DNA from 3 places in the Rhizobium sp. NZLR1 genome. Region 1 is predicted to be linked to each of the others. Evidence: predicted binding sites of a transcription regulator. Region 1 holds the regulator's gene; each other region holds the start of a gene.
The links. The regulator LexA, encoded in region 1, represses DNA repair genes until DNA is damaged. The targets are predictions, from matches to a motif close to TGTTCNNNNTGTGTTCNG.
Positions count from the first base shown of each region.

Region 1 (3,275 bases):
GTCTTCCGACCGGTCGTTGCCGTCGCCGGCTTCTTCGGCGGCGTCTTCCTGACCTCGCTGATCGGCGGTTTTTCCACGGCGCTGTTTTCGATCGAACATTTTCATCGCCTGACCGCTTACGGGCTGCCGGCAAATCTCGCGACGATGCCGATCATCTCCTTCATCGTCATGCCGGCCGGGCTGCTGGCGATGTTGCTCATGCCGTTCGGTCTGGACGTTCCGCTCTGGAAGGTGGTCGGCCTCGGCCTCGACCTGGTGATTGCGGTCGCCAAAACGGTGTCCGGTTGGGGCGGTGATATCGGCATCGGCCGCTTGCCGGCTTGGTATTTCGCTGTCGCCGTGGCCGGCTTTCTGCTGCTGACGCTGCTGCGCACCCGGCTGCGCCATATCGGCACATCGATTATCGCCGTCTCTACGCTCGGCGTGCTGCTTCTGCCGCTTCCCCGGGCGCCGGATCTGGTGATTTCGGAGGATGGCAGTCTCGTCGCAGTGGTCGCGGCTGCGGCAATCGCTTCCAACCGCGAAAACCCGCCGGATTTCATCTTCGATCAGTGGCAGAGAGCACTTGTCCTGCCGACGCATTTCCCGCCGAAAATGCTGGATGGTCCCGCTGTCCCGCCGGAGGGAGACGACCGCCGCGTCAGGCTTTCCCGCGATCAGCAGAATGAAGCGAGGGCGGCGATGCGGGCGGCTGTCGCCGGTGGTGAAGCAAACCGCTTTTCCTGCGTCAAAAAGGCCTGGTGCACATCAAGGCTCGGCAATGGTCATGTGGTTGCCGTCATCGACAACGCTGCCTATCTCGGTCCGGCTTGCGACGCGGCGGATATCGTCGTGACGTCGGTCCGCCTGCGGTTCAACAGCTGCCGATCAGGAGCGACGCTCTTTACCGGTGAGACGCTGCGCAGGACTGGCTCCGTCGAGCTGCGCTTCGCCGATGCCGGCCTGGAGGTCGTGACCGCATTCGAAACCCTGTCGCGCCCATGGAAGCGCCATCGCGCCTATGACTGGCGCAGCAACAGTTTTGCCGAATCCGGCCTCTCCAATGTCAGTGATAGCGGCGAATGAGGCCGACGAGCTTGCCCTGCACCTTGACGCGGTCCGGCCCGAAAATCCGGGTCTCATAAGCCGGATTGGCAGCCTCCAGCGCGATCGAGGCGCCCTTGCGGCGGAAACGTTTGAGCGTCGCTTCTTCGTCATCGACCAGGGCAACGACAATGTCGCCGGGACTTGCGGTGCTGCCGTTGCGGATGATTACCGTGTCGCCGTCGAAGATGCCGGCGTCGATCATCGAATCGCCCTTGACCTCCAGCGCATAATGTTCGCCGGAGCCGAGCATGTCTGCGGGAACGACGATGTCGTGGGTGTTATTCTGGATCGCCGAGATCGGAACGCCGGCAGCGATCCGGCCCATGACCGGCACGGAGACGGAGTTGCCGTTATCGGCGACCGGTTTTGCAGGAGCGGGGGCGGCGACCGGCTGCGGCTTGCCGAGGCTGCCCTCGATGACGCTTGGCGAAAAGCCGCGCCGGGGCTGGATGCTCGGGCTGTAGGCCTCCGGAAGCTTGATGACCTCGAGCGCCCGGGCGCGGTTCGGTAGGCGGCGAATGAAGCCACGCTCTTCAAGCGCTGTGATCAAACGATGAATGCCGGATTTCGAGGCCAGATCCAGGGCATCCTTCATTTCGTCGAAAGAGGGCGGAATGCCGGATTCCTTCATGCGCTCATGAATGAAAAGCAGGAGCTCCTGTTGTTTGCGCGTGAGCATCGACGTGTGACCCCTTGATTGAAACAAATCCAGAACAGAACACTATATGTTCCATATGTGTTCCGCAAGTAGCTAAATTTCCGTAAAACTTGCCGCCAACTCGTTGAGTTTTTTATTTTCATTCGCCGGATTGGCGCACATGTCTTGCATTGAAGGTGGCGCTGTCGCACCCTCTTGGCGTTTCAGGGAGGGATATCATGAACGAGCACTCGGCCAAACCGCACCCGCTGGATCATGTCGTGCTGCCCGTTGTCAATATCGACCTGGCGCGCGAAAGGCTCGGCAAGCTTGGCTTCACCGTTGCCGCCGATGCCCGCCATCCCTTCGGAACGGAGAATGCCTGCGTCTTCTTTGCCGACAAGACCTATCTGGAGCCGCTCGGTATCGCCAGCCGCGAGGAGAGCGAGGCATCGGCGCGGCAAGGCAATGTCTTCACCGCCCGCAATCGGGCCTTCCGCTTCCGCTGTGGCGAGGAGGGGCTTTCGGCGGTGGCGTTCGGCACCGGGGATGCCGGCCGCGCTCATCGGAGCTTCGTCGGCAGCGGATCGAGCGCCGGCGACATGCTGCAGTTCAGCCGGCCGATGAAAATGCCGGACGGTTCCGAGACCATGGCCGGCTTCAAGCTGGCCTTTGCCGCTGAGTTGCGCGCGCCGGATTTCTTCCTCTTCTGTGTTGAGCGCATCAATCCTCTGCCGGCCGATCGCGGTGCGCTAGAGACGCATGCCAATGGCGTCACCGGCATTGCCGAGATCGCGCTTTGCGCGCCGGACCCCTCTGCATTCGCCGCCTTCGTCAGCCTTGCAACGGCGCAATCGGCCGTCGAGAAAACCGGTTTCGGCGTTAATATCGCGGCGCCGAATGCGAAAATCAGCCTGATGACGCCGGAAGGGCTGGAGGCCTATTTCGAGATCGCCGTCGCATCCGCCGACCGCGGCCTGCGCGGCCGGGCTATCCTCTTTGCCGTCACCGATCTTGCCGTGACAGAAGCGCATTTGGCTGCTAACGGAGTGACCTACACGCGCAAGAACAATCGCATTCTGGTGAAGCCCGCGCCCGGGCAGGGCACGCTCTTCGCCTTCGAGGAAACACGATGAGCACTGATACGAATTCCGAAGTCAGGATCGGCGAGGGCGCAGGCCAGGTCACATTTTCCAATACCGGCCGCCTGTCGCTGATTGCCGGCCCTTGCCAGATGGAGAGCCGCGACCACGCCTTCATGGTTGCCGGCACACTGAAGGAGCTTTGCGCCAAACTCGGCATCGGTCTCGTCTACAAGAGCTCCTTCGACAAGGCAAACCGCACCTCGCTCTCTGCCGAACGCGGCATCGGGCTTGAAAAGGGCATGCAGATCTTCGCCGACCTGAAGAAGGAGTTCGGTTTTCCCGTCCTGACCGACGTCCACACCGCCGAGCAATGCGCCGCGGTGGCAAAAGTGGTCGATGTCCTGCAGATCCCGGCTTTCCTCTGCCGCCAGACCGACCTTCTGATCGCCGCCGCCGAGACCGGCCGC
Region 1 is NZ_CP071632.1:2,127,650-2,130,924, forward strand. Features, by position in the region: gene J3O30_RS10635 (ComEC/Rec2 family competence protein) at 1-1,065, shown strand, start outside; gene lexA (transcriptional repressor LexA) at 1,046-1,765, opposite strand; gene J3O30_RS10645 (VOC family protein) at 1,963-2,859, shown strand; gene kdsA (3-deoxy-8-phosphooctulonate synthase) at 2,856-3,275, shown strand, end outside.

Region 2 (3,275 bases), on a different replicon from region 1:
CGCCTGCATCGTATTGTCGACCTTGTGGACGATCAGATCCGTGCGGCGAACGCCAAGGCCCTTCTTTTGAAGCGCTTCGCAAAGCTGGACGACCAGGCGCGAGACATATTTGGCGATGGTCTCTGGCGCGCCGATCGGCTCGGCAAAGGCGCGGCTGATCTCGATGGTGTCCATCGAGCGGATTGGCTCGATCGGTTCCGGCAACCGTCCATAGATCTGGTCGAGGCGCCGGCCGATCTCTGGGCCGAAGCGAAGGGTCAGCGGTGCACGCGGCGTAACCGACAGCTCGCCGATCGTCTGAAACCCGAGTGTCCGCAGGCTGGCAACGATCTCGGGAGGTAGCCTGAGCGAGGCGATCGGCAATCGCTCGACGAAACGTGCTGTCTCGCCACGCGGAACGATCACGGTCGCGCGCTTGCTCACCCGAGCGAGCGCATGGGCCGCACCCCAGTTGTCGGCAATCGCAACGCGCGCCGTCAGACCCCGGGCATGGAAACGGTTGACGATACCGGACAACATCAGGTCTTCGCCACCCTGCAGGTGATCGGCGCCTTCGGTGTCCATGACGATGCCGTCCGGCGGATCAACCGCGACAACAGGGGAATATTGCGTCAGCGCCCACAGCGCCAGCCGTTCAAGAGCTGCGGTGTCGGCGTTCACTTCAGCCTCGACCATCTGCAGGCCCTGGACGAGCGCTTGTGCCTTGGCGGCCGGCATATTGACATGAATACCGGCTTCGCGCGCCTTGTGATCCGCAGCCGTGATCCAACGCTTCGAGCCGCTTTTCGCGACGACGACAAGTGGGCGCTCAGCCGACAATTCGCCGGCGCCAGCCGTCCGTCTGATCCTCTCGATCGCGAGATCCGGGAGATAAATGGATACGACCCGTGGCATCGCACGCTCCTACGATAAACTCTGCGCACTCACCCGCTTTCACCCGCATCAGCTCAAGCAGCCACCTCGGACGTCCGACGCCCGTAACTGGCAGCTCCTCCGATGGCAGCACACTCACCCGCCACCTGGACGTCGAGGCCGTCGGTTGCCCGAAATCCGAAGCCTCCGTCTGCCGCCGCCATCGGCGGACAGCCAAACCCAGCGTGCCCTTCTTTTCCGCCGCAAGCTGCAGCCGTCTGGAGGCGACCATCGGCAGGCGAACGATCTCGCCGACGACGGCGCCCAAGCCGCCATAACCAAGGCCCTCCTCCATGGTCGCAAGGACATCCTCTTCCTTGTCGGCTTCGGCAAAGACCACACGATCGGGATGAAGACCTGCCTGCGCGAGCGCCGGGAAAAACAGGTCGGGACGCGTCAAACACCAAAGGATCTGACCCTTTGTCCGGGCCGCGATCCCGGCAACGAAAAGCGCTGCCGCTGCCCCATCGACTGTTCCCGATCCGCCGCCCGCAAACTCATGCAAGGCGCCGTAAGCAAGGCCGCCGCCTGGCAGCACTGCATCAATCTCGGAAACCCCGAAGGCAAGGCAGCCGGCCTTTCTCGCAGCACCCCTTTCAAACGAGGCGATGCGGTCGCGCAGATCGGAGATCACCCTGTCGCGGGCAGCAGTCATCGTTCACGAACCTCCTTTCAGGTCGTGTTGGAGTATCGACGTCATGTCGTTCAAATGCGGATGTTCCTTATCTGTTCCCCGCTGCTCCAAGAGTCAAGCAACCGGAAATAGGAATTTTATCCCCCAATTTTAGCAGGCCGGCAGATTCGCGTGGCGAATCATGGCTATGGGTCGCCTTGTCGATTTCCCGGCCCCGTACAAATTTTTGCCGGGGCCACAGTCTGATCATCGACGGCTTGGCATTCTGCAAATCTGTCAGCTACGATGCTAGCGGTGTTCAACGGAAACGGTCGCAGCTCGATGTGCAATCTGTACCGCATGGAAGACAAGGACTGGGTTGCCAAGTGGGCGCAGGACGCCGACAGCCTGATCAACCTGATGCCAGCCTACCAGATGAACCCGAACGAGACAGGACCGATCGTGCGCAACACCGCCGACGGTCGCAAGCAGCTCGTCCATGCGCGGTGGGGCCTGCCGTCGCCACGCTTCGCCCTCGAAAAGGAGGCCGAGAAGAAAGCTGCAAAACTTCGCGCCAAGGGCCAGGAGGTGGATTTCGAAAGGCTTGTCCGCGAGCAGCTCGACAGTGGGACGACGAATGTCCGGAAGCTGAATTTCCCGCATTGGAAGAGATGGTTCGGGGTCGAGAACCGCTGCCTCGTGCCCGTCACGAGTTTTGCCGAGCCTGATCCGGCGAGCAAGCAGGAAGGCGGGAACACGCCGAATGCCTGGTTTGCGCGCGACGAGAGCAAGCCGCTCATGTTTTTCGCGGGCCTCCATGTTCCTCAATGGACCAGCGTGCGAAAGGTCAAGGACGGGCAGACGACGGATGATCTCTACGGCTTTCTGACGACCGACCCGAACGCGATCGTCAAGCCAATCCATGACAAGGCCATGCCGGTGCTGCTGCTGACGAAAGAGGAGACCGATGTCTGGATGAGGGCGGCATGGGACGAAGCTAAGGCGCTTGCCCGGCCGCTGCCAAACGATGCGATCATCGTGACCTCGCGGGAACCCTATGGAGCCACCATCATCACGAAAGCTGGGGAACCTGTCGCGCAGCCGACACTGTTTTGAATGTCTTGCGCACAGTGGGAAAACGAGCGCCTGGCAGGATTATTGCGACGGGCAGCGGTCGCTGGACCACGCCTTCAAGCGGCTCGCCAAGCCGGTGAAACGGGCCGCTTGAGCCTGCGGCCCGTCAGAGATCGTATCGCCGGTCGAGTTCTCGCAGCCCCGCGTGAACCTCATCGATCGAAATTGGTTCGGGCGTGCCTGGAAGGTGACGCAGCGCCGGTTTGGAATCGACGGCATAATAATCCGATGCCCAGGCGGCGAGGATTGTCCGTTTGTCATCAACGGAAAGTGCCGGTGCCCTCACCACATCGATCGGCCGCCGAAACTGCAGACCCTGGACCAGAACCGCTGGCCCCATCGCCATCACATTGCTGGCCACCTGCTGCAACATGTTGTCCATCATCGGTCACCCTCATCGCACGTGTGGATCTCTATCGCGCCGCGATCGAGACGCGGCTATTGCGTCGGTTGCCGGCGCCAGCAGATCGTGTTTTTCGGCAAAGGCTGCAAACAGGCCGCGCGCGGTTTCTGCTTCGATCTCGCCGCGCAACGCAGCACTGCAAGCCTTCAGCGCAACTGAGTGCGCGGTATCCCTCAGCGACGCCGGCCATTCGGAGAGATGCCGGTAGGCGTC
Region 2 is NZ_CP071637.1:85,228-88,502, reverse strand. Features, by position in the region: gene J3O30_RS32215 (DNA polymerase Y family protein) at 1-894, opposite strand, end outside; gene J3O30_RS32210 (ImuA family protein) at 809-1,567, opposite strand; gene J3O30_RS32205 (SOS response-associated peptidase) at 1,868-2,641, shown strand; gene J3O30_RS32200 (hypothetical protein) at 2,766-3,044, opposite strand; gene J3O30_RS32195 (DUF982 domain-containing protein) at 3,054-3,275, opposite strand, start outside.
Region 2: a site for LexA is predicted at 1,629-1,646, ahead of J3O30_RS32210 (ImuA family protein). Genes of this name have one in related genera too.

Region 3 (3,275 bases), 390 kb from region 1:
GCGATACATCGGCACCAGCTTGGAAAGCGGGCGGTCGCCGATGACGATGCCGGCGGCATGCGTCGAGGCATGGCGGTAAAGCCCCTCGATCTTCTGGGCAATGTCGAGCAGGCGCGCGACGACCGGCTCCTTCGCCGCCTCCTCCTGCAGCTTCGGCTCCTCCTCGATCGCTTTGGACAGCGGCGTCGGATTGGCCGGATTGTTCGGCACGAGTTTGCAGATCTTGTCTACCTGGCCGTAAGGCATTTCCAGCACGCGGCCGACATCGCGAAGGGCGGCGCGCGCCTGCAGCGAACCGAAGGTGATGATCTGCGCCACCTGCTCGCGGCCATACTTGGCCTGGACGTAGCGGATCACCTCTTCGCGGCGGTCCTGGCAGAAGTCGATGTCGAAGTCCGGCATCGAGACGCGTTCCGGATTGAGGAAGCGCTCGAAGAGCAGCGAAAACCGCAGCGGATCGACGTCGGTGATCGTCAACGCGTAGGCGACCAGGGAACCTGCGCCCGAACCGCGGCCCGGGCCGACCGGTATATCCTGCTGCTTGGCCCATTTGATGAAGTCGGCAACGATCAGGAAGTACCCGGGAAAACGCATGCGCTCGATGACGCTGAGTTCAAAATCCAGTCGCTCGCGATATTCCTTTTCCTCGTAACCCGGCGACATGCCGAGCGTCGAAAGCCGCATGTCCAGCCCTTCGACTGCCTGGCGGCGCAGTTCGCTCGCCTCGGCGCGTTCGGCCTCCTCGGGATCGTCGGTCGCACCGGTGAAGCGCGGCAGGATCGGCTTTCGCGTCTTCAGCACGAAGGAGCAACGCTTGGCGATCTCGATGGTGTTTTCCAGCGCTTCCGGCAGATCGGCGAAGAGCTTGGCCATCTCGGCCCGGCTCTTCAGATAATGGTCCGGGGTCAGGCGAAAGCGGCTATCGTCGGAGACGATGGCATTGTGGGCGACCGCCATCAGCGCATCATGGGCGTCGTAATCGTCGCGTGTCGGAAAGAAGGCCTCGTTGGTCGCAACCAGCGGCAGGTCGTTGATATAGGCAAGCCCGACGATCCTCTGCTCATGGCGCTTGTCGTAGGTACCGTGCCGCTGCAGCTCGACATAGAGCCGGTCGCCAAAGAGACGCTTCAGCGCAAGCAGCCGGACTTCCGCCTGGGCTGCATGGCCCTCCTTGATCGCCACGTCGACAGGCCCGGTCAGGGCGCCGGTCAGGGCGATCAACCCTTCTGTGCCGGCCTCTTCCAGCCAGGAGGCCTTGATATGAATGGCCTGGTTGCTTTCGCCGCCGAGATAGGCGCGGCTGACGAGGTCGACGAGCCGTTCGTAACCGGCATCGGTGGCAGCGAGAAGAACGATCGACGGCAGCTTGATCAGGGCCTGCTGGCCGCCGCGCTTTTCCGTTTCCAGCCCGTCTTCCATGTCGATCGAGACCTGGCAGCCGATGATCGGCTGCAGGCCCTCCTCCATCGCTTTCTGGGAGAATTCCAGCGCGACGAACAGATTGTTGGTGTCGGTAATGGCGATCGCCGGCTGGCTGTCGCCGGTCGCCTTGTAAAGGATCTTCTTCAGCGGCAAGGCGCCTTCGAGAAGCGAATAGGCGGAGTGGACCCTCAGGTGGATGAAGCCCGGCGTGCCGCCGGTCACCTCAGCCGTTGAACCCTTTGCCGTATCCGCCATGCCATGCCTTCCCAATCACCCGAATGAATCGGACGCATTGTCGGCATAGAGGGCGAAGATGTCCAGAAGAAGTCCCGCGTCCGGACCGCATGACTGCCATGCGGTCCCCTGAAAACTTTAGATTGCCATGACGATGAGCGAGAAGCTGGCAACGAACATTGCGATGGAGGTGAATGCTGCGATATCACGGATCATGTCAGTCATTTGGCTCTCCCTTACTTGTTATGTTTTCACTTTGTTCGATGTTTGTTCCGTTGTCAACAGGAATCTTTTCCTTCTTTCTTGCGTTAGAAAATCCCGGGATGCGCATTGCGATTCGGTAAGGTCCGGGACGCGATCTGATGAGGAGCGATGTTGTTTCGCGATCTGCCGTAGATCGTGACATGGTCGCCAGACGGCCGACCTCCTCTCAAGACGACCCGCTTGTCTCGGCTGATGTTCTTTTTTTGTTCTTTACAGATCACTGCATATTTGCCAGCATCCGGCCGAGAGGAGAACGACATGCTCGACATTGCGATGCTGAACGAATTCGTCGTAGAGGCCAAGGCTGCGACCTATGTCGGCGGCGGCGTGCCGCGCGCGCCCTGCCGGCCGGGTGCCCACGATATGGGCTATGAGCGCGGCGACTGGCGCTATCTCGACAGCTATTTCGGCGGCACCGATTTCGCTGGACAGGAGGTGGTGTGGTTTGCCGGCGAGCCCGTGTGGGTGATGAACTATTTCGGTTGGATCGTCGCACCAGATCTCATCGACGGCGCTGCCGCCGGGGCAGTGATCAAAGCGGCACTTTCAGCCATGTATCGGCAGGAGCGCTTTCTCGGCGGGATGGAATTCGATCATCCAACCGGCCGCTATCTCGACCGCAGCGAAGGCGGTTGCGAGCGGTTCAGCGGCCACGAATGCATCATGGTAAACGGCCAGAAGGCCTATATGCTCGATTATCGCGGCGGGCTGGTCATCCCGTAATCGCTGCCTTAGATTTTTGTTTCTGCAGCGTTATCCCGGAACCGCTGCACACGTCCGGGCGACATGCTCTAGAAATCGACGACCTTGCCATCCGCGATCGTCACGCGCCGATCCATGCGACGGGCGAGTTCATGATTGTGGGTGGCGATGAGGGCCGCGAGGCCGGACTGGCGCACCAGCGCCTCCAGCGCATCGAAGACGTAGCTTGCCGTTTCCGGGTCGAGGTTGCCGGTCGGCTCGTCGGCAAGAAGCAAGCTCGGCGCATTGGCGACGGCGCGGGCGATCGCGACGCGCTGTTGCTCGCCGCCGGAAAGCTCGCCAGGGCGATGGGCGCCACGATGGCCGATGCGCATATAATCGAGAAGCTGGCCCGCCCGCTCACCGGCCTCCTTCCAGGACAGCCCGGCGATCAGCTGCGGCATCATGATGTTCTCGAGTGCGGAAAATTCCGGCAACAGGTGGTGGAATTGATAGACGAAGCCGATCTCGCTGCGGCGGATCGCGGTACGTTTCTCATCGCTCAGGCCGTCGCAGGCATGGCCGTTGATGCTGACTTCACCGCCATCGGGATGTTCCAAGAGGCCGGCGACATGCAGCAGGGTCGACTTGCCCGTGCCGGAGGGGGCAACGAG
Region 3 is NZ_CP071632.1:1,742,204-1,745,478, reverse strand. Features, by position in the region: gene dnaE (DNA polymerase III subunit alpha) at 1-1,677, opposite strand, end outside; gene J3O30_RS08710 (DUF5680 domain-containing protein) at 2,179-2,643, shown strand; gene J3O30_RS08705 (ABC transporter ATP-binding protein) at 2,712-3,275, opposite strand, start outside.
Region 3: a site for LexA is predicted at 1,914-1,931, ahead of dnaE (DNA polymerase III subunit alpha). Genes of this name have one in related genera too.